4 regions of the Enterobacter sp. PL_is514 genome follow, and region 4 is predicted to be linked to each of the others. Evidence: predicted binding sites of a transcription regulator. Region 4 holds the regulator's gene; each other region holds the start of a gene.
What was found. Region 4 encodes CRP, which controls carbon source genes, mostly activating them, when cyclic AMP is high. Its sites were predicted from a motif close to ATGTGANNNNNNTCACAT; they were not measured.

Region 1: a site for CRP is predicted at 1,998-2,015, ahead of AC0TNG_RS09740 (YfcZ/YiiS family protein). Genes of this name have one in related genera too.
Region 2: a site for CRP is predicted at 1,960-1,977, ahead of AC0TNG_RS05640 (2-hydroxycarboxylate transporter family protein). Genes of this name have one in related genera too.
Region 3: a site for CRP is predicted at 1,773-1,790, ahead of AC0TNG_RS18010 (iron-containing alcohol dehydrogenase). Genes of this name have one in related genera too.

What each region holds. Positions count from the first base shown of each region.
Region 1 is NZ_JBVPGN010000030.1:99,095-104,395, forward strand. Features, by position in the region: gene fadJ (fatty acid oxidation complex subunit alpha FadJ) at 1-20, opposite strand, end outside; gene fadI (acetyl-CoA C-acyltransferase FadI) at 20-1,330, opposite strand; gene AC0TNG_RS09740 (YfcZ/YiiS family protein) at 1,608-1,892, opposite strand; gene fadL (long-chain fatty acid transporter FadL) at 2,265-3,548, shown strand; gene mlaA (phospholipid-binding lipoprotein MlaA) at 3,593-4,345, opposite strand; gene AC0TNG_RS09755 (formate/nitrite transporter family protein) at 4,662-5,301, shown strand, end outside.
Region 2 is NZ_JBVPGN010000027.1:307,310-312,610, reverse strand. Features, by position in the region: gene AC0TNG_RS05645 (fumarylacetoacetate hydrolase family protein) at 1-456, opposite strand, end outside; gene AC0TNG_RS05640 (2-hydroxycarboxylate transporter family protein) at 474-1,835, opposite strand; gene AC0TNG_RS05635 (ATP-binding protein) at 2,181-3,806, shown strand; gene AC0TNG_RS05630 (response regulator) at 3,796-4,488, shown strand; gene AC0TNG_RS05625 (ornithine decarboxylase) at 4,543-5,301, opposite strand, start outside.
Region 3 is NZ_JBVPGN010000034.1:499,607-504,907, reverse strand. Features, by position in the region: gene AC0TNG_RS18020 (D-threonate 4-phosphate dehydrogenase) at 1-506, opposite strand, end outside; gene dtnK (D-threonate kinase) at 499-1,716, opposite strand; gene AC0TNG_RS18010 (iron-containing alcohol dehydrogenase) at 1,890-3,032, shown strand; gene AC0TNG_RS18005 (dihydrodipicolinate synthase family protein) at 3,050-3,934, shown strand; gene AC0TNG_RS18000 (sodium:solute symporter family protein) at 4,011-5,301, shown strand, end outside.
Region 4 is NZ_JBVPGN010000029.1:21,017-26,317, forward strand. Features, by position in the region: gene AC0TNG_RS08610 (hydrolase) at 1-543, shown strand, start outside; gene AC0TNG_RS08615 (YheU family protein) at 540-758, shown strand; gene AC0TNG_RS08620 (phosphoribulokinase) at 789-1,658, shown strand; gene AC0TNG_RS08625 (OsmC family protein) at 1,725-2,129, opposite strand; gene crp (cAMP-activated global transcriptional regulator CRP) at 2,441-3,073, shown strand; gene AC0TNG_RS08635 (YccS/YhfK family putative transporter) at 3,131-5,218, shown strand; gene argD (bifunctional acetylornithine/succinyldiaminopimelate transaminase) at 5,215-5,301, opposite strand, start outside.

The DNA.
Region 1 (5,301 bases), on a different contig from region 4:
AATGCAGATGGCATATCCATTATTCAGCCTCCAGAACCATTGCTGCACCAAGGCCGCCCGCCGCACAGGCGGTAACAAGGCCAAACCCGCCGCCACGGCGACGAAGTTCATGTAATGTTTGCGTGATCATTCGCGCGCCGGTGGCAGCAAACGGATGACCATAAGCGATAGAGCCGCCCAGCACGTTGAATTTGCTCTGATCCACTTCACCCGTGGCATGGGCGCGGCCCAGCACATCGCGGGCGAAACGCTCGCTTGCCAGCAATTGGACATTGGCCAGGGTTTGCGCGGCAAATGCTTCGTGCATATCAATCAGGGTTAAATCAGCCAGCGTTAGCCCCGCACGCTCCAGCGCCAGCGGCGTGGACCATGCCGGACCTAATAGCATGTCCTGCCAGACGTCAATGGCGGTGAAGGCATAGCTGCGTAAATAGCCGAGGGGAGTAATGCCCAGCTCCTTCGCACGGGATTCGGTCATCAGGATCACGGCGGCAGCCCCGTCCGTCAGCGGCGTACTGTTCGCCGCCGTCACCGTGCCGTGCTTGCGGTCAAACGCCGGGCGCAGTTTGGCGTAATCTGCCAGCGTCGAGGTGCCGCGAATATTGTTATCTTCCGCAAGCGGTTCGCGATAGGGTGGAATGTAGGCGGTCATGACCTCGTCGGTCAGCTTGCCTTCCGACCAGGCTTTTGCCGCAAGCTGATGCGAGCGATGCGCCAGCGCATCCTGCTGTTCACGGGTAATGCCGTAGGTTTTCGCCATCTGCTCGGCGGTATCGCCCATGCGCAGACCGGTGGAATATTCCGCTACGGCAGGTGGCACGGGCATCAGATCGCGCAGACGTAAACGCGAGAAGAGTTTGAGTTTCTGACCCGTCGTACGGGCTTTGTTAGCATCGACCAGGATACGCGCCAGCTTTTTACTGACCCCAATCGGCAGTACCGAAGAGGAGTCCGCCCCGCCCGCAATCCCGGCGCGGATAGTCCCCGCCATCAGGCTTTCGGCGACGTTCGCCACGGCCTGGAAACTGGTTGCGCAGGCGCGGCTGACGCTATAGGCATCGGTATGCACGTTCATCCCGGTACCGAGGACGATTTCCCGCGCAATGTTGGGGGCTTCAGGCATCTGCACAACCTGGCCGAAAACCAGCTGTTCGATGACCTCAGGCGGAATTTCGCTGCGAGCCAGCATCTCCCCCACTACCATTTTCCCCAGGTCGACGGCCGGTATGCCATGAAACGCCGTTGCCTGACGCGCAAATGGCGTGCGCAATCCACTGACTATGGCAATGCGATCGCCCTGACGGGTAATAAGCGGTAATGCCTGACTCATAACACTCCCCTGTAAAAAATTTTTGCAAACTCAAAGTGGTCTGACCTGATAATAGTCTTAACCATTTTTTTACATTCAGCCAATCGGGGAAACGAAAAAGTGCGAGCTAAAACACAGAGAAGAAAAAGAAAATGCCCCTGCATGGCAGGGGCATTTGTGCGGTATGTTGCCGGGTGCGCAAGGTAAAAGCAAAACGGTAACCCGTAGGTTACCGTTTTTAATGTTTGCGCCCTCTCCCGTGGGAGAGGGTCGGGGTGAGGGCATCAGTCCGCAGAAATTAACGCAGGCCTAACTGGAAAATCAGGGTTTCAGCTTCACAGGCGAAAACAAAGTCGATGTCCAGCTTCACGCCGCCTTCCACTTCGGTAAAGGTAGACTTGATTTCACAAGGATCGGATTCAACGTCACGCGCACGCTTGCTCAGCGCAGTCAGGGTCTCTTCCGCTTCGGCACGGTTGGTGAATACGCGGCTGTAAGAGGCGGTGCAATCGGTGTTGTCCATGATGGTCCCAACATCCATACAGCAGCAAACCGGGGTTTCATCAGCACTGCATTTACTCATAGCTCAATTTCCTCTGTATTCGCGCAGCGCGCGAGATAAACACGATGCTGCTATTTTACGCCCCGGCGCGGGCTCTCTCCAGCCGTTAATGGCGCAAAATCGGATAAGTGACCAATATCACACTAAAAAATGATCTAAAACAAAAACCACCCTTTTGGGTGAGTCTCGATGGTCACAATTTTGCCAACCAGATCTCGTTTCACGAAACATGTTTGAAAATATTAATAAACAAACTTGCAACATTCCGGCTGGTCAGACCTATACTCTGGCCACTGGTCTGATTTGTCTGTCATACCTCAGACCCTACACTTCGCGCTCCTGTTACGGTATGTAACAATTATTGAATAAAAATAACTCAATGAGGTTATGGTCATGAGCCAGAAAACCCTGTTCAACAAGACTGCGCTGGCAGTCGCAGTGGCACTCGTCTCCACTTCCGCATGGTCAGCGGGCTTTCAGTTAAACGAATTTTCTTCCTCTGGCCTTGGCCGCGCATATTCTGGGGAAGGCGCTATTGCTGATGATGCAGGTAACGCGAGTCGTAACCCTGCATTGATCATGATGTTTGATCGTCCGACCTTCTCAGCCGGTGCGGTTTATATCGATCCTGATGTAAACATTTCCGGTAAGTCGCCTTATACGGGTGCGAGTCTTAAGGCGGACAATATTGCCCCAACGGCATGGATCCCTAACCTGCACTTCGTTGCGCCTATCAATGAACAGTTTGGCTGGGGTGCATCCGTAACGTCTAATTACGGCCTTGCTACCGAGTTCAATAACAACTACCCGGCAGGTGAATACGGCGGTAAAACAGACCTTACCACGATGAACCTCAACCTGAGCGGTGCGTATCGCCTGAACGATAACTGGAGTTTTGGCCTGGGCTTTGATGCCGTCTACGCCGATGCCAAAATCGAACGTTATTCCGGGGAACAGACTGCTCGCCTGCCAAAAAACAGCAATAAAATTGCCAGCCTTGAAGGTGATGAGTGGGGCTATGGCTGGAACGCCGGTATCCTGTACGAACTGGATAAAAACAACCGCTGGGGTCTGACCTATCGTTCCGAAGTGAAAATTGACTTCGACGGCGATTACAAGAGCGGCATCCTGAAGCCTGTGAACAACCTGGTTCCCGGTGCAGGTACCACCATTCCTTGGGGAACGTCAAACCAGACCGTTCCAGGTTCACTGTCGCTGCATTTGCCAGAAATGTGGGAAGTGTCCGGTTACAACCGCGTTGCACCACAATGGGCTATTCACTATAGCCTGGCCTATACCAGCTGGAGCCAGTTCCAGGAGCTGAAAGCGACCGGAACCAATGGTCAAACGCTGTTCTATAAGGACGAAAGCTTCCACGACGCCTATCGTATTGCGCTGGGTACCACCTACTACTACGATAAAAACTGGACTTTCCGCTCCGGTATCGCATTTGACGACAGCCCGGTTCCGGCAGACAAGCGTTCCATTTCGATTCCGGATCAGGACCGCTTCTGGTTAAGTGCAGGCGCGACATATGCGTTCAACGAGAATGCATCCATCGATGCGGGCGTTTCTTATATGCACGGTCAGAAAGTGACGTTCCAGGAAGGCCCTTACGAGTTTACCTCTGAAGGTAAAGCCTGGCTGTTCGGTACGAACTTCAACTACGCGTTCTAATCGTACTGGAATCAAAAAAGGTGAGCATTGCTCACCTTTTTTATTTACTGTGAATCGATATCTTTTAGTTCGTTTTCGATAGCCTTCGCGTTTGGATTCTCTTCCGGCTTCAGCTTACCGCCGTTGGCGATAAAGTCATGATTCTGGAAGTACGCTTCACGCACCATAATGTACGGGTCAGAAGACTGGCGCAGCAGACCATCAGAGTCGAGCAGTTGCGCGCGGGTTTCAATCCCTTCCACCGTCCATTTACCCACAGAAAGCGGCCAGGTCAGCCACGACAGAACCGGATATAGCGTATCGACCATATCGCCGCCGTCATCACGCACGGTGAAGCTGCCATAGAACGGCAGATGAACGTAAGGGCCGTAACCGACGCCATAATGCCCCAGCGTACTACCAAAACGGTGCGGCTGTTCACGCTGCAGTTTCGGGTTCGCCATACCTGCGACATCAATAAAGCCGCCCATCCCCAGAATGGAGTTCAGGAAGAAGCGAGTAAAGTGCACCATCCCCTGATACGGATCGCCCTGCAGGAAATAGTTCACCATTACCGCAGGCTCTTCGAGGTTGCTGGTAAAGTTACTTAATCCGTTACGCGCGGGCTGTGGAACATAATCGCGCCATGCTACTGCCACCGGGCGAACCACATACGGGTCCAGCACGTTGTAGTTGAAGCTATACATTGAGCGGTTAAATCCTTCGAGAGGATCGGAGCGTCCCGTTTGCTCACCGGAGCTGGCGCAGCCCACAAGCATCGTCGCGCCCAGCGCAAGCGCCGACAGCCGAAGTTTCATAAATATCTCCCTGTTCAGTATGGCTATCGTTGATTGCCATCCGTAACGGAGCCGTTGACGCTCCGTCTGTAAACGTGCAAGCGATTGTAACAGCACGTTTACCGATGTCTATGAGCACAATTACGGGCAGTAACCACCGTGACTCTGATCTCAGCATAGCCTGGCTTTTGGAATTCGTTTCGCTGGCAATTTTATAATGTCTTTTGAAAGAGATGTATCACCTTTGTTGCCATTGCCGCTAATTTAAGAGCATCCCCACAGGCATTCCGATAAAAGCCGCTACGCTTAACAAAAAGATCAACCTCCGGGAGCAAATATGAAAGACGTGGGCGAAGAAAAAATTGGCGAGAACAGTGAGGAACTTGAAATTGAAAGCGAGGAGAAAGCGCGGGGCGAGAAGATAGAAATTGATGAAGATCGCCTCCCCTCCCGCGCGATGGCCATCCACGAACATATCCGCCAGGACGGTGAAAAGGAGATGGAGCGCGACGCGATGGCCCTCTTCTGGTCAGCCATCGCTGCCGGACTCTCAATGGGCGCATCTCTGCTTGCGAAAGGGATATTTCATGTGCAGCTGGAGGGTGTACCAGGCGGATTTTTACTGGAGAACCTCGGCTATACCTTCGGCTTTATTATTGTCATCATGGCCCGACAGCAGTTGTTTACCGAGAACACGGTAACCGCCGTTCTGCCGGTGATGCAAAACCCCACCCTCGGCAACTTCGGTTTATTGATGCGTCTGTGGAGCGTCGTCCTGCTGGGTAATATCATCGGCACGGGCATCGCGGCCTGGGCGTTCGAATATATGCCGATCTTTGATGAACCCACCCGGGACGCGTTTGTGAAAATCGGCATGGATGTGATGAAAAACACGCCGGTGGAGATGTTCTCGAATGCCATCATCTCCGGCTGGATCATTGCCACAATGGTCTGGATGTTTCCTTCAGCAGGAAGCG
Region 2 (5,301 bases), on a different contig from region 4:
GCTGTAGCCCGCCACGTGGCGCAGGGCGTCATCACGGCTGATGTTCTCCCCGCCTTTACCGATGATCACCGCCAGCTCGCCTTCGTAGTCGAATTCGCTGGAGTGGCGCGGCTTCAGCACCGGCTCGTTGTGGCCGGTCTGTGAATCAGGGAAGCGGACAAACAGCGTTGGGGCCGGGTTGTGCTGGTCAAACTCTTTGCGCTTGTCGGCGTAGTTCATGCCCACGCAGAGGATTTTTTCCGGCTGCTCAATCACCGGTAAGAAGGTGATGGCGCTCATCGGCACGTCCACGGCATCGTTCAGGTAGCGGGTGGCCTGCGCCAGCCCGTTGCCCTGCAGCAGCGCCTTGAGGTCGCTGTAGCGGTCGCCCAGACGGCGGCCTAAATCAATCACGCCGTCGGCCTGGACGATGCCGTAGCTGCGTTTTCCCTGGTATAAAAAGCTTGCGAGTTTCATTGTTCTTTCCTGAAAACTTAAACGAGGAAGTTGCCCAGAATCAGCAGTGAGACAGAGACGTTAATCGCCCCGCCGATACGGGTAGCAATCTGGGCGAACGGCATCAGGCTCATGCGGTTGCCTGCGGTCAGGATCGCCACGTCGCCGGTACCGCCCTGGCCGCTCTGGCAGCAGGAGACGATGGCGACATCAATCGGGTGCATACCAATCTTTTTGCCGACGAAGAAGCCGGTGGCGACCAGTGCAGAAACGGTGCTGACAATCACCAGCAGGTTGCTGACGGTGAACGCCGCCACCAGTTCATGCCATGGGGTGATGGCCACGCCAACGGCGAAGAGGATCGGGTAGGTCACAGAAGTCTGGAAGAATTTGTACACCACCTGAGAACCTTCCAGCAGGCGTGGAGAGGCGCCGTTGCAGAGCTTCACCAGCACCGCCATAAACAGCATGCCGACCGGAGCAGGCAGACCAATCAGCTTGTGGCCGAGCATGCCCAGCATATAGAGCAGCACCGCCAGCAGCGCGCCGGAGGCGATAGTGGTCACATCCGCTTTGCCGGAGAACGCAGGCTGAGAGACGGTGGTATCGGCATTGGCGCGGTTAGGCATCAGCTGGCCTTCACCGGTCAGGTGCGGGAAGCGTTTACCGAGCTGGTTCAGGCAGCCGGAGATGATGATCGCTGTCAGACCGCCGAGCATCACCATCGGCAACACGCGGCCGAGCGCCACGCCCTGGTCCATGTGCAGTAAGGTGGCATAGCCGATGGAAAGCGGGATCGCCCCTTCCCCGACGCCGCCCGCCATAATAGGCAGAATGATAAAGAAGAAGATCTGGAACGGCTCAAGACCCAGCGCCAGGCCGACGCCCATCCCCACCAGCATGCCGACGATTTCGCCGCACAGCATCGGGAAGAAGATGCGCAGGAAGCCCTGAATCAGCACCGTGCGGTTCATGCTCATGATGCTGCCGACAATAATGCAGCAGATATAGAGATAGAGAATGTTGGTGGATTTGTAGAACTTGGTGGTGGACTCGACCACCACGTCCGGCAGCAGGCCGTAATAGACCAGCGCGGAAGGAATAAAGGTGGCGCAAATCGCCGCCGCGCCGAGCTTGCCGACAATCGGCAGGCGTTTGCCAAACTCGCCGCAGGCAAAGCCGAAGAAGGCCAGCGTTGCCACCATCACCACGATATCGCTCGGCAGTTTTCCGCCCAGGCAATCAATCGCGATCAGCGCGCCCGCCAGAACGAACAGCGGCAGAGGAATAATCCCAATTTTCCAGGTATCCATAATATGCCACCAACGCTCTTTGAGCGAAGGTCGCTGAATTTCAATCGGGTCGTGGGTAACAGAGAAAGAATCGTCAGTTGTGCTCATAATAAGCCCCTTGGTTATTTTGTGCGTTCAGCTTAGAGTCACAAAGGCTTACTTTATGTGAGGAATGGCATATTAAAAGCGAAGTTTTAATGGCAGCTATGGTTTTAATGGTTTCTTTTATTTAATGTGATTTACACCTTATTTATTAGCGTGGTTTTTATGGTTTCTTTTCCGAATCGAACAAACAAATAACATTTGTTCATGCAGCCAGAGGCACGGCAGACTTTAGGATAACGCTTTTACAGCGCCCGCTGTGCAAGGGATCACAAGTTTTCGGCAAAGCGGGCGTCCGCGTGAAAAAAGATGATATATTGGCGATCTTTGCTGCTACCTTGCGTGATAGTTATGAAAGTCTCTTTCCAGATCAAGTTGTTTATTTCGCTGGTTGCCTTTTTCTCAGTACTTTTTGCGTTACTGGGCGGATATTATTATGCCGACGTCGGGAAACAGCTATATCAGGAAATGAGTACGCGAGCCAAAATACAGGCTGAAGAAATTGCGCTTATTCCGACATTGCGTAATGAAGTTGAACAAAAAAATATCAGCGCCATCCATGATTTTATGCAGAAGATTTCTGCGCACAGTGACGCCAGCTTTATTGTGATTGGTGATAATAAGGGTCAGCATCTTTTTCACTCCGTCTTTGCCGACAGAGTGGGCACAACCCTGGTTGGCGGAGACAACGAAGCCGTATTGCAGGGTAAAAGCACCACCACCATTCGCAAAGGCGGGTTGGGTATTTCGCTGCGCAGTAAGGCCCCCATCTTCAACGCTGCCGGACAGGTGGTCGGCATTGTTTCGGTCGGCTATCTCACCAGCTACCTGGACACCATTACCGTCAGTAAGGTGGTCAATATCCTGATTGCCGCCGTGCTGCTGCTGATCGCTCTCTTTATCTTCTCCTGGTTCTTTACTCGCAGCATCAAGAAGCAGATCTTCTCTCTTGAGCCGCGAGAAATCGGGCTGCTGGTGCGCCAGCAGAAGGCGTTAATGGAGTCTATTTATGAAGGGGTGATTGCCATTGACGATCGGCGGCGGATTGAAGTGATCAACCAGGCGGCGCGCAAGCTGCTGGGTCTGAGCCAGCCGGCCCGTGAGCTGCGCGGGCAGCTGATAAGCCAGGTTATCGATCCGGTCCCGTTCTTCGACACGCAGACGATGCTGGCGAAAGATACCCATGACGAGATTTGCCGTTTTAACGATCTCACGGTAATTGCCAGCCGGGTGCACATCATGCTTGAGGGGTCGCTGCAGGGGTGGGTGATCACCTTCCGCGATCGCAACGAAATCGACTCGCTGAGCGCCCAGCTCAGCCAGGTAAAACGCTATGTCGATAACCTGCGTATTATGCGCCATGAGCAGTTAAACCGAATGACCACGCTCTCCGGCCTGCTGCATATGGGCCGCTATGAGGAAGCCATTGGCTACATTCAGGCGCAGTCGGAGCATGCCCAGGAGCTGCTGGACTTTATCTCTTCGCGCTTCAGCTCCCCGACCCTGTGCGGCCTGCTGCTGGGGAAAGCCGCCCGCGCGCGGGAGAAAGGCGTCGAACTGAGTTTCGACCCGGCATGTCGGCTGGACAGGCCGTTCCTGCCGTTAGGGGAGCAAGAGCTGATTTCAATTATTGGCAACCTGCTGGATAACGCCATCGAAGCGACGCAGCGATCGCCGCTTCCCCATGCGCCGGTAGAAGTGCTGATAAAACTCAGCGACCAGGAGCTGATTATTGAAGTCGCCGACCAGGGCGTTGGCATTACACCGGAGATCCGTGACCGGATCTTTGAACGCGGCATCACCACCAAAACACGCGGCGATCATGGGATTGGCCTGTATCTGATCGAAAGCTATGTCACACAGGCTGGCGGCGCGATAGAAGTTGCCGATAATACCCCGCGCGGCGCCATTTTCTCCTTGTTTATCCCGGCCACGGGAACCGCCCGGCAACTGGAAGACACCGACTATGCAACATGAACTTATCGACGTACTGATTGTTGAAGACGAGAACGAGCTGGCGCAACTGCACGCGGAGCTGATAAGCAAACATCCGCGACTGAGGCTGGTGGGCATTGCCTCGTCGCTGGCTGCGGCTCAGGCAGAACTTGCAAACAAACAGCCGCAGCTGGTGCTGCTGGATAACTATCTGCCGGACGGCAAAGGGATCTCGCTGATCAATAACCCCATGCTGGCCCGCGCCAACTGCTCGGTGATTTTTATAACCGCCGCCAGCGATATGGATACCTGCAGCCAGGCGATCCGCAACGGCGCGTTCGACTACATCCTCAAACCCGTCTCCTGGAAACGGCTCAGCCAGTCGCTGGAGCGGTTTGTGCAGTTTGCCGAACAGCAGCGGGTCTGGAAGATTGTCGACCAGCAGAACGTCGATTCGCTGTATCAGCTACAGGCGAAAAACTACCGCCAGGACAACGGCAGCAAGGGTATTGAGGAAAATACGCTGGCGCGGGTGCAGTCGCTGTTTAACGACAAGGCAACGCACTGCTTTACCGTGGATGAAGTGGTGAGCGAAACGGGATTAAGCAAAACCACCACCCGGCGCTATCTGGAACACTGCGTGGAGGCGGGTTTTCTGACGGTGGAGATGCTGTACGGCAAGATTGGGCATCCGAGGAGGATGTACAAGCGTAGCGCGATTTGATGAAAGGTTCCCTCTCCCTGTGGGAGAGGGTTAGGGTGAGGGCTGCAGCCCGCACTATCTCAACACATACCCATACAGCCGCTTGATCCCGTCAGCATCCTTCTCGCTGTAAACCCCCTGCAGCTCCGGCGAGAAGCCCGGCAGCAGGTTGATCCCCTCCTCCAGCGCCAGGAAGTAACGCTGTACCGCCCCGCCCCAGACTTCACCCGGCACCACGCACAGCACGCCCGGCGGATAGGGCAGCGCTCCTTCGGCCGCAATTCGCCCTTCGGCATCCCGTATGCGAACCAGCTCCACCTCTCCGCGAATATACACCTGATTGGCATCCTGCGGGTTCATCACCACCTCCGGCAGGCTCTCCTTGCGGAACATCGCCTTCTGCAGATCCTTGACGTCAAAGCTGACGTAGAGATCGTGCATCTCCTGGCACAGCTGGCGAAGGGTGTAATCCCGGTAGCGCACCGGGTATTTCTGGAAGATCGTCGGCAGCACGTCCGCCAGCGGCGTGTCGTCTTCAATATGCTGTTCAAACTGGCCCAGCATCGCCACCAGCTGCGCCAGCTTCTCGCTGCTTTCGGCAGGCGTCAGCAGGAACAGGATCGAGTTGAGGTCGCATTTCTCCGGCACGATGCCGTTTTCGCGCAGGTAGTGCGCCAGAATCGTCGCCGGGATCCCGAAATCGGTGTACTCCCCGGTTTCGGCATCGATACCCGGCGTGGTCAGCAGCAGCTTGCACGGGTCGACAAAGTACTGCTCGTGAGCATAGCCCTCAAACCCGTGCCATTTGGCCCCCGGCTCAAAGCTGAAGAAGCG
Region 3 (5,301 bases), on a different contig from region 4:
ATGTGGGTCGTGATGTGAATCACCTTCAGTTTGTCCGTATACAGCACCATGGCGTAATCTTTGCTGTCGGTCAGATGCGCCAGCAGCTCGGTATGACCCGGATAGAGATGCCCGGCCAGGTGCAGCGCCTCTTTATTCAGGGGAGCCGTTGCAATCGCCTTCACCTCACCCGCCATCGCCAGTTCGGTAGCACGCTTCACGCAGCGATAAGCCAGATCCCCGGCCTCAGCCTGAACGATACCCGGCTTCAGTGCATCAGGATCGGCCAGCGGTTCATCAAGCACGTTAATCACGCCAGCGGCAAAGCGCGCGCCGCTGACCGCGTCGATAGTGCGGATATCCGCCTGCCCGGTGATTCCTTTCTCAAGCACCCGCTGCAGCGTTCTGGCGCAGCCCACAACCACCACAGGTGCCCCTGACAACTCACCCTCGGTGAGGGATTTGATGATGATTTCCGGGCCAATGCCAGCCGGGTCACCCATGGTTACAGCAATAATTTTAGTCACTCAGTCTCTCCTCGATAAAATGCAACACCTCAAGCAGCGTCTCTTCGTTTCCGAAGCCCCCTGCTTTGGTCATTACCGGCTGCTGCCAGCCACAACCCAGAAATTTTCCGGCTGGCACGCACTGTGCGACGCACCCGGTAATCTCAAACCCCCGAGCATCCAGTGCCCTCGCGACAGCCATCGCCACGTCGCCACCGGAGACGTACAGCGCGTCAGGCGTCTGCGCCGCCAGCACCTGTCGGGTCAGTTCGCCTAAAAACGTACAAATTTTTTCGCCCAGGCCTGCGCGGGTGACGCGATACTGCTGGCAGAGTTGCTCGACCTGATGCCGGGCCTCGTGGCCCGCACAGGTATGCACAATGCAGTGATGGCCAGACTGAAGTACCTGCGCAATCTGTTCGAGATACCCGGACGTGTCTCCGCGCAGCGCGTCATTCACATCAATGAGTACCGACGAGACGTCCGCCTGGCTTACCGCCAGTGCAATCTGTCGTTGCGCGATCTCACTCATCGAGCCGACGACGGCCAGCAGTTGTTTACGCCGAACCGGGGCCAGATGACGGGCCAGCGCATCGCATAGTCCGGCAGAGCCCACCAGCAGCGGCCTCTGTGAGCAGGCCAACGCGGCATCGATAATGGCGTCCATCTCCTCATCGGTGTGCGCATCCACGATGAGCCATTCCGTTCCTCGGGCAAGTTCGGCAGTGAGCGTTTTCACGGTCACGCTTTTAGCGCTCACCCCGGTAAACAGGTCAGCAATAGCGGCAGACGGGACAGGCGTTTTGGGATCGCTGGCAAATTCGGTTTCATTCACCGGAACGCCGTTTACCAGACACCTGCCGTACCGCGTGATCCGCCCTGCTGACGGGTATGCCGGCGCCACGATCACCTGCCGCCTGCCGCTTAATGCCTTAAGAACCTGAGATTCGGCTCCTGCATTGCCACGCAACGTGGAATCCATCTTTTTAATGAGCCAGCGGGCATCCGCGATTTCAGCCCCGAGTGCGGCCACCCTTTCGGCCGCCTCCGATGCCTTCAGCGCCCGGGAATCGGTGTTAACGATCAGCACATCGCTCGCCTGGGTAAACGGTGTATGAAACGCCACGCTGACTTTTTTGCCACACAGCGCCAGGCTGACACCGGCATCATTTGCGCCGGTAAAGTCATCGGCGACGACCACGACCTCTCTGTTCACATTGCTCACTTTCATCCCCACTTCGGGTTAGCCTTTCCCGTTAATGATTATATTCAATCATGATTGATTATATGTGAGCAAGATCAAGTTAATCAGTTTGCGAATAAATTATAAATTTAGCCACACGATGACCATGAAGCGTCTTGCTTGAGCGAAATCAATCATGGATACAGAGACAGGAGAAAAGCGTGGTTACGATCAACAGCACCCTGATTAGCGGGGCGAATGCCATCGCCGCCATCAGGCCATTACTTACTGATAAAACGCAGATCCTGCTGGTGACGGACGGCAATATTGCGCGTCTGGAGGCAGCAAAGCAGATCCGCGCGATCCTCGAAGAGGACCAGCGCGGCGTCACGATTATCGACAATGTCCCGCCTGAACCCACCCATCACGACGTTAACCAACTGCTCTCGACGTTAAAGGGAACGTTTGGGCTGGTCGTCGGGCTCGGCGGCGGTAGCGTACTGGATGTAGCCAAATTGCTTTCAGTACTTTGTCACCCGCTTTCTCCGGGGCTGGACAACCTGCTCGCGGGCATAAAACCGGTGGCACGCATCGCGTCACTGCTGATCCCGGCCACTGCAGGAACCGGATCGGAAGCGACGCCGAATGCCATTCTGGCCATACCGGAGCAAAGCACGAAAGTGGGCATCATCTCCCCCGTCCTGCTGCCCGATTACGTCGCCCTGCTGCCGGAGCTGACGACCAGCATGCCCGCACACATTGCCTCATCCACCGGGATTGATGCCCTGTGCCATCTGATTGAGTGTTTCACCTCAACGGTCGCTAATCCGGTTAGCGATAACGCCGCGCTGATGGGCCTGTCTAAGCTGCTCAACAACATTGAAACGGCCTGCGCCGAACCGGGCAATCTGCTGGCGAAGCTGGAGATGCTGTGGGCGTCTTACTACGGTGGGGTCGCCATTGCACATGCTGGCACGCACCTGGTTCACGCCCTGTCCTACCCACTCGGCGGCAAATATCACCTGCCTCACGGGGTGGCCAACGCGATTCTGCTGGCGCCCTGCATGCGCGTGATTCGTCCCCACTGCGTGACGAAATTTGCGCAAGTCTGGGATTTGGTGCCCGGCGCGGATACGTCGCTGTCAGACGAAGAAAAATCCCACGCGCTGGTGGAGTACTTTGCCGCGCTGGTTCGCAGACTCAACCTTCCGGATAACCTGGAGACACTGGGCGTACCCCGTGAAGATATCGCCTCCCTCAGTGATGCGGCCCTTAACGTTAAGCGGCTCATGAACAATGCACCCTGTCAGGTTAATCACGACGAGGTGCAGGCGATTTACCGGACACTGTTTCCCCAACATTAATAGCCAAGGAGTGTGTAATGCGTAACAACATCAGGGGCGTGCTAACGGCCGTTGTAACCCCCTTTGACACGGAAGGCGCGCTGAACCTGTCGGGCCTGAAACGACAGATCGATCGTCAACTCAGTGCTGGCAACGGCATCTTCTGCGGCGGCACAAACGGCGAGTTCTTCGTGCTTAACGAAGAAGAAAAAATCGCCGTCACCCGCACCTGCGTGGAAACGGTGGCCGGGCGCGCACCGGTCGTGGCGCACATTGGGGAAATTTCGACCCGCGAAACCATCCGTCTGGGGAGACAGATCGCCTCGCTGGGTGTCGATGCCGTTTCCGTCATTACCCCTTACTTCGTTCCTCTGAAACAGTCTGAACTCGTCGCGCACTACACCGCTATCGCCGACGCGCTAGCCGTACCGGTATTTCTGTACAACATTCCAGCGCGTACCGGCAATACCATTGAACCCGCTACCGCACGCGCGCTGGCCGAACATCCCAACATCGTCGGTATTAAAGACAGTGCCGGGAGCTATGAAAGCCTGCGCGGATTCCTTAATGCGGTGAGGGACATGGACGGATTCGACGTGCTCAACGGCCCAGATTCGCTTATCCACCAGGGCTTCATCGACGGATGTTCGGCCTGCATCTCCGGGCTGGCAAACGTGGCGCCGACGGCCATCAACGCCATCTGGTCACGCTTTAACGCGGGTGACATTGAAGGTTCCCGCCTTGCGCAGGAGAGCGTCACCCGACTGCGCACCGACCTGTACAACGTGGCGTTTTCCCCTGCCGCAGTCAAAAAAGCGCTCCAGATCATGGGGGAAGACGTCGGTGAGAGCCGATATGCCGTGGCGTTTAGCGAGCAGCAGTGCCTGGAGATACGCCGGATAGTGACAACGTCACTTAACTAAACGGTGTTGGTTTCGTCAATAAGAATACCGGGTACCTGAGGTGCCCAGGATTCACTCGCCCTGAAGAGAGGCAAAGATGAATAATTTTACCGCTGAAGATACCCTCATCATTGTGGGCATTGTTATTGCCTACATCCTTTTCACCACCTGGCTGACCTTCCGGATCCGCAGTAAAAACTCCGGCGATTTTATGGAAGGCTCCCGCGCGATGCCGGCGTTTATTGTCGGGATCCTGCTGATGTCCGAGTATATCGGCGCCAAATCCACCATCGGCACCGCGCAGGCGGCGTTTGAAGACGGCTTTGCCGCGTCATGGTCGGTCATCGGCGCCGCAATTGGCTTCCCGCTCTTTGGCCTGTTGCTGGTAAAACGCATCTACAACACTGGGAAAATCACCATCTCGGGTGCAATTGCTGAAAAATACGGTAACAGCACCAAAAACATTATCTCTGTCATCATGATCTACGCCCTGCTGCTGGTTAACGTGGGGAATTACGTCAGCGGCGCAGCGGCTATTTCCACCGTACTGAAAGTCAACCTGCCCGTTGCCGCCTTCATTACGGCCATCGTCAGTACCTTCTACTTCGCCTTTGGCGGCATGAAGGGGGTAGCCTGGGTGACCGTACTGCACAGCGCGCTGAAATACTTCGGTATCCTGGCTATCATGGGTTTTGCGCTCTCCAAAACCGGCGGCTTTACGCCAATGATCGAAAACATGCCGGCCTTCTACTGGACCTGGGACGGTAACATCGGTGCGTCGACCATTTTCGCGTGGCTCATCGGCACCATCGGCTCTATCTTCTGTACCCAGTTTGTAATCCAGGCAATCTCCTCCACCAAAGACGTGAAATCGGCCAAACGCTCTACCTGGGTCGCCTTCTTCTTCTGCCTGCCGATTGCGCTGGCCATTGCGGTGATTGGGGTGGCGGCAAAATACCTGCACCCGGAAATTAACAGCCTGTATGCAATGCCGATTTTCCTGCAGGACATGAACCCGTGGCTGGCCGGCCTGGTCACCACCTCTCTGGTGGCGTCTATTTTCGTCAGCGTCAGTACCGTGGCGCTGGCTATCGCCTCCCTGGTGGTAAAAGACTTTTACGTGCCGATGCGCAACCCAACGCCCGATCAGGAGTTTAAGGCCACCCGCTGGATCTCCCTGCTGATTGGTTTCCTGCCGCTGATTTTTGTTCTGCTGGTACCTGAAGTCCTGAAGCTCTCGTTCTTTACCCGCGCCATTCGCCTGTCGATTTCCGTGGTGGCCGTTATTGCGTTTTACGCGCCGTTCTTCCGCAGCACCCGCGGTGCCAATGCGGGCCTGATTGGCGCCTGCGTCGTCACCTCCGTCTGGTATCTGCTGGGCGACCCTT
Region 4 (5,301 bases):
GCCTGCCTGCTGGCCAAAGAGGGTGAAACCGTCCCGCTGGATGCCGCCGTCATTGTCTCCGCACCGTTTATGCTGGAGCAGTGCAGCTACCACATGGATAAAGGCTTTTCCCGCGTCTATCAGCGCTACCTGCTCAACCTGCTGAAGGCCAACGCGGCGCGTAAGCTGAAAGCCTATCCGGATACCCTGCCGGTCAGCCTGCGTCAGCTGAAAAAGGTGCGCCGTATTCGCGAGTTCGACGACCTGATCACCGCGAAAATCCACGGCTTCGCCGATGCGATTGACTATTATCGTCAGTGCAGCGCCATGCCGCTGCTCAGCAAGATCACGCAGCCGACGCTGATCATTCATGCCAAAGATGACCCGTTTATGGATCATCACTCGATCCCCGCTCAGGAATTCCTGCCCGACAACGTTCACTATCAGTTGACCGAGCACGGCGGCCACGTCGGGTTTATCGGCGGTACGCTGCGCCGCCCGAAAATGTGGCTTGAGACGCGTATTCCTGACTGGCTAACCCCTTATCTGGACGGTGCAAAATGATTATTCCCTGGCAGGATCTGGCTCCCGAAACGCTCGATAATCTGATTGAAAGCTTTGTATTACGCGAAGGCACCGATTATGGTGAACAGGAACGCTCGCTTGAGCAAAAGGTCAACGATGTAAAGCGCCAGCTGAAAAGCGGCGACGTGGTGCTGGTGTGGTCAGAACTGCATGAGACGGTCAATATCATGCCCCGCAACGCGTTTCACGGCTGATCTTCCACCCTTTTCAGTCAGGGAGTTGCTATGTCTGCCAGACATCCGGTTATTGCCGTTACGGGGTCGAGTGGTGCGGGAACCACCACCACCAGCCTCGCCTTTCGCAAGATTTTCGCCCAGCTGAATCTTCGTGCGGCGGAGGTCGAAGGCGACAGCTTTCACCGCTACACGCGTCCGGAGATGGATATGGCCATCCGTAAAGCGCGCGATCTGGGTAAACACATCAGCTATTTCGGCCCGGAAGCCAATGACTTCGGCCTGCTGGAACAAACCTTTATAGAGTACGGTCAGAGCGGCAAAGGGCAGTCCCGCAAGTATCTGCATACCTATGATGAAGCCGTTCCCTGGAATCAGGTGCCGGGGACGTTCACCCCGTGGCAACCGCTGCCGGAACCCACCGACGTGCTGTTTTACGAAGGATTGCACGGTGGCGTGGTCACTCCTCAACACGACGTGGCGCGCCACGTGGACCTGCTGGTCGGCGTGGTCCCTATCGTTAACCTGGAGTGGATCCAGAAGCTGACGCGCGACATGAGCGAGCGCGGCCATTCACGAGAGGCGGTGATGGACTCGGTGGTGCGCTCCATGGAAGATTACATCAACTTCCTGACACCGCAGTTCTCCCGCACCCATATCAACTTCCAGCGGGTGCCGACGGTGGACACCTCCAACCCGTTTGCCGCCAAAAGTATCCCGTCCCTTGATGAGAGCTTTGTGGTGATCCATTTCCGCAATCTCGAAGGCATTGATTACCCCTGGCTACTGGCCATGCTGCAGGGCTCGTTTATTTCGCACATGAATACGTTAGTCGTGCCGGGCGGAAAAATGGGGCTGGCGATGGAGCTCATCATGACGCCGCTGGTGGAGCGACTGATGGAAGGGAAGCAGATCGCGTGAACATGTTCCCTCTCCCTGTGGGAGAGGGTTAGGGTGAGGGCATCAACACGCACGATGCCCCAATAATTAAGCCTCGATCACTTCATACGAATGCGTGATTTTTACCGCTTTCTCCAGCATTAACGCCACAGAGCAGTACTTCTCCGCAGACAGATCCACCGCACGCGAGACCGCTGCGTCCTTCAACTCTTTACCGGTGACCACAAAGTGCAGATTAATATGGGTGAACAGGCGTGGCGCCTCTTCGCGACGTTCTGACGTGAGTTTAACCTCACAATCCGTCACGTCATGACGACCTTTTTGCAGAATCGACACCACGTCAATGGCGCTGCATCCCCCTGCCGCCATCAGCACCATTTCCATTGGGCTTGGCGCTTTATCGCCGGAGTTACCGTCCATCAAAATCTGGTGTCCTGACGCGGACTCGCCCAGGAACGTTAAACCTTCAACCCATTTCACGCGCGCTTGCATATTCTTAAACTCCAACGTTGCATTTTTGGTGACAGATTACGCGTGCGTTACATTTCTCGCAATGGAAGGCGACCTGCATCATGCTGAAGCGAGACACCAGGAGACACGCGGCGAAAGCTATGCTAAAACACTCTGGATGCTACAGTAATACATTGACGTTACACATGTATGCAGAGGACATCAAACTTTACTGGCTGCGAAACGTTACGGTAGCCGACTTCCCAGGGTATGGGTAAGAATTCGATTGCAACCCCAGAGTCCGGATGCATCTGATGACTCTGGTGACAGCTTATAACAGAGGATAACAGCGCATGGTGCTTGGCAAACCGCAAACAGACCCGACTCTCGAATGGTTCTTGTCTCATTGCCACATTCATAAGTACCCATCAAAGAGCACGCTGATTCACCAGGGTGAAAAAGCGGAAACGTTGTATTACATCGTTAAAGGCTCGGTGGCAGTGCTGATCAAAGATGAAGAAGGGAAAGAGATGATCCTTTCTTATCTGAACCAGGGCGATTTCATCGGTGAACTGGGCCTGTTTGAAGAGGGCCAGGAACGTAGCGCCTGGGTTCGTGCAAAGACAGCATGTGAAGTGGCTGAAATTTCTTACAAGAAGTTCCGTCAGCTGATTCAGGTTAACCCTGACATCCTGATGCGTCTTTCTTCCCAGATGGCGCGCCGTCTGCAGGTCACCTCAGAGAAAGTGGGCAACCTCGCCTTCCTGGACGTGACAGGCCGTATCGCACAGACCCTACTGAACCTGGCGAAACAGCCAGACGCTATGACCCACCCGGACGGCATGCAAATTAAAATTACCCGTCAGGAAATTGGTCAGATCGTCGGTTGCTCCCGTGAAACAGTGGGCCGTATCCTGAAAATGCTGGAAGATCAAAACCTGATCTCTGCCCACGGTAAAACCATCGTGGTTTACGGAACGCGTTAATTCCGCTTAAACGGCGTGCCATCGCAAGGTGTCACGCCGTTTTTGTCTCTACTCCCCATGTGGCGCAGGCTGATCTATCACCCGGAAGTTAACTACGCACTGCGACAAACGCTGGTGTTGTGTCTTCCTGTGGCCATAGGCCTGATCCTCGGACATCTTCAGCAAGGTCTGCTGTTTTCCCTCGTGCCTGCCTGCTGCAACATCGCCGGTCTGGACACGCCGCATAAGCGCTTTTTCAAACGCCTGATTATCGGCGGCTGCCTGTTTGCGGGCTGTAGCCTCGCCGTACAGCTTTTACTGGCTCGTGATATTCCGCTGCCGCTGATCCTGACCGTGCTGGCGATGACCCTCGGCGTCACGGCGGAAATCAGTTCTCTGCACGCCCGCCTGCTTCCCGCGTCGCTGATTGCGGCCATTTTCACGCTGAGCCTCGCCGGGAATATGCCGGTGTGGGAGCCGCTGCTGATCTACGCCCTGGGGACATTATGGTACGGCCTGTTTAACTGGTTCTGGTTCTGGCTGTGGCGGGAGCAGCCGCTGCGTGAATCCCTGAGCCTGCTCTATGTGCAGCTTGCGGATTACTGCGAAGCCAAATACACCCTGCTGACCCAGCATACCGATCCGGAAAAATCCTTACCGCCCCTGCTGACGCGCCAGCAGAAGGTGGTGGATCTGATAAGCCAGTGCTATCAGCAGCTGCATATGCTCGCCGCCAACAAGAACCACGAATACAAACGGCTGCTGCGCACCTTCCAGGTAGGCCTGGATCTGCAGGAGCATATCTCCGTGAGCCTGCACCACCCGCAGGAGGTGCAAAAGCTGGTCGAGCGCAGCCACGCCGAAGCGGTGATCCGCTGGAACGCGCAGACCGTCTCGGCACGTCTGCGGGTGCTGGCAGACGATATTCTTTACCACCGCTACCCCACACGCTTTAACATGGAAAAACAGCTGGGCGCGCTGGAGAAAATCGCCCGTCAGCATCCGGATAACCCGGTCGGCCAGTTTGCCGCCTGGCACTTCAGCCGCATCGCCCGCGTGCTACGCACCCAGCGCCCGCTCTATCCGCGCGATCTGATGGCGGATAAGCAAAAACGCCTGCCGTTATTGCCCGCGCTCAGGAGCTATCTGTCGCTTAAATCGTCCGCCCTGCGCAACGCCGCACGAATTAGCGTGATGCTCAGTACCGCCAGCCTGATGGGCATGGCGCTGCATCTGCCGAAACCCTACTGGATCTTAATGACCGTGCTGTTTGTCACCCAGAACGGCTACGGCGCCACGCGGGTGCGTATTCTGCATCGGGCTGGCGGAACGATGGCCGGGCTGATCATCGCGGGCGTGACGCTGCACTTCCACGTGCCGGAAGGCTACACCCTGGCAGGGATGCTGGCGATCACGCTGGTGAGCTACCTGATTATCCGCAAAAACTACGGCTGGGCGATGGTGGGCTTCACGGTGACGGCGGTATACACCCTGCAGCTACTCACGCTCAATGGCGAACAGTTTATTGTCGCCAGGCTGATCGATACCCTGATCGGCTGCCTGATTGCCTTCGGCGGTATGGTCTGGCTCTGGCCGCAGTGGCAAAGCGGACTGCTGCGCCAGAATGCCCACGACGCGCTGGAGGCCGACCAGCAGGCCATTCGCCTGATCCTGAGCGACGACCCGCAGCCCTCTCCGCTGGCTTATCAGCGCATGAAGGTCAACCAGGCGCACAACGCCCTGTTCAACTCACTCAACCAGGCAATGCAGGAGCCGGGCTTTAACTCGCACTATCTGGCAGACATGAAGCTCTGGGTGACGCACAGCCAGTTTATCGTCGAGCATATTAACGCCATGACCACGCTGGCGCGCGAGCACACGATGCTGACGCCGGATCTGGCGCAGCGCTACCTGCAGTCGTGTGAAATTGCGCTGCAGCGCTGTCAGCAGCGTCTGGAATATGACTCGCCGGGTGAGTCGGGAGATTCGAACATTCTGGAAGCGCCGGAAACGTTAACCCACGGGCCAATGAGCACCCTGGAGCAGCATTTGCAGCGCGTACTGGGGCATCTGAACACCATGCACACCATTTCTTCGGTGGCATGGCGTCAGCGTCCGCATCACGGGATTTGGCTAACCCGCAGGTTGAAGCGGACGGCGTATTAACCTTTTACGATCTTCGCGACCGCGGCGGCAAAGCGGGTTAACCCGTCTTCGATGTCTTTATCTTCCACCACCAGCGACGGCGC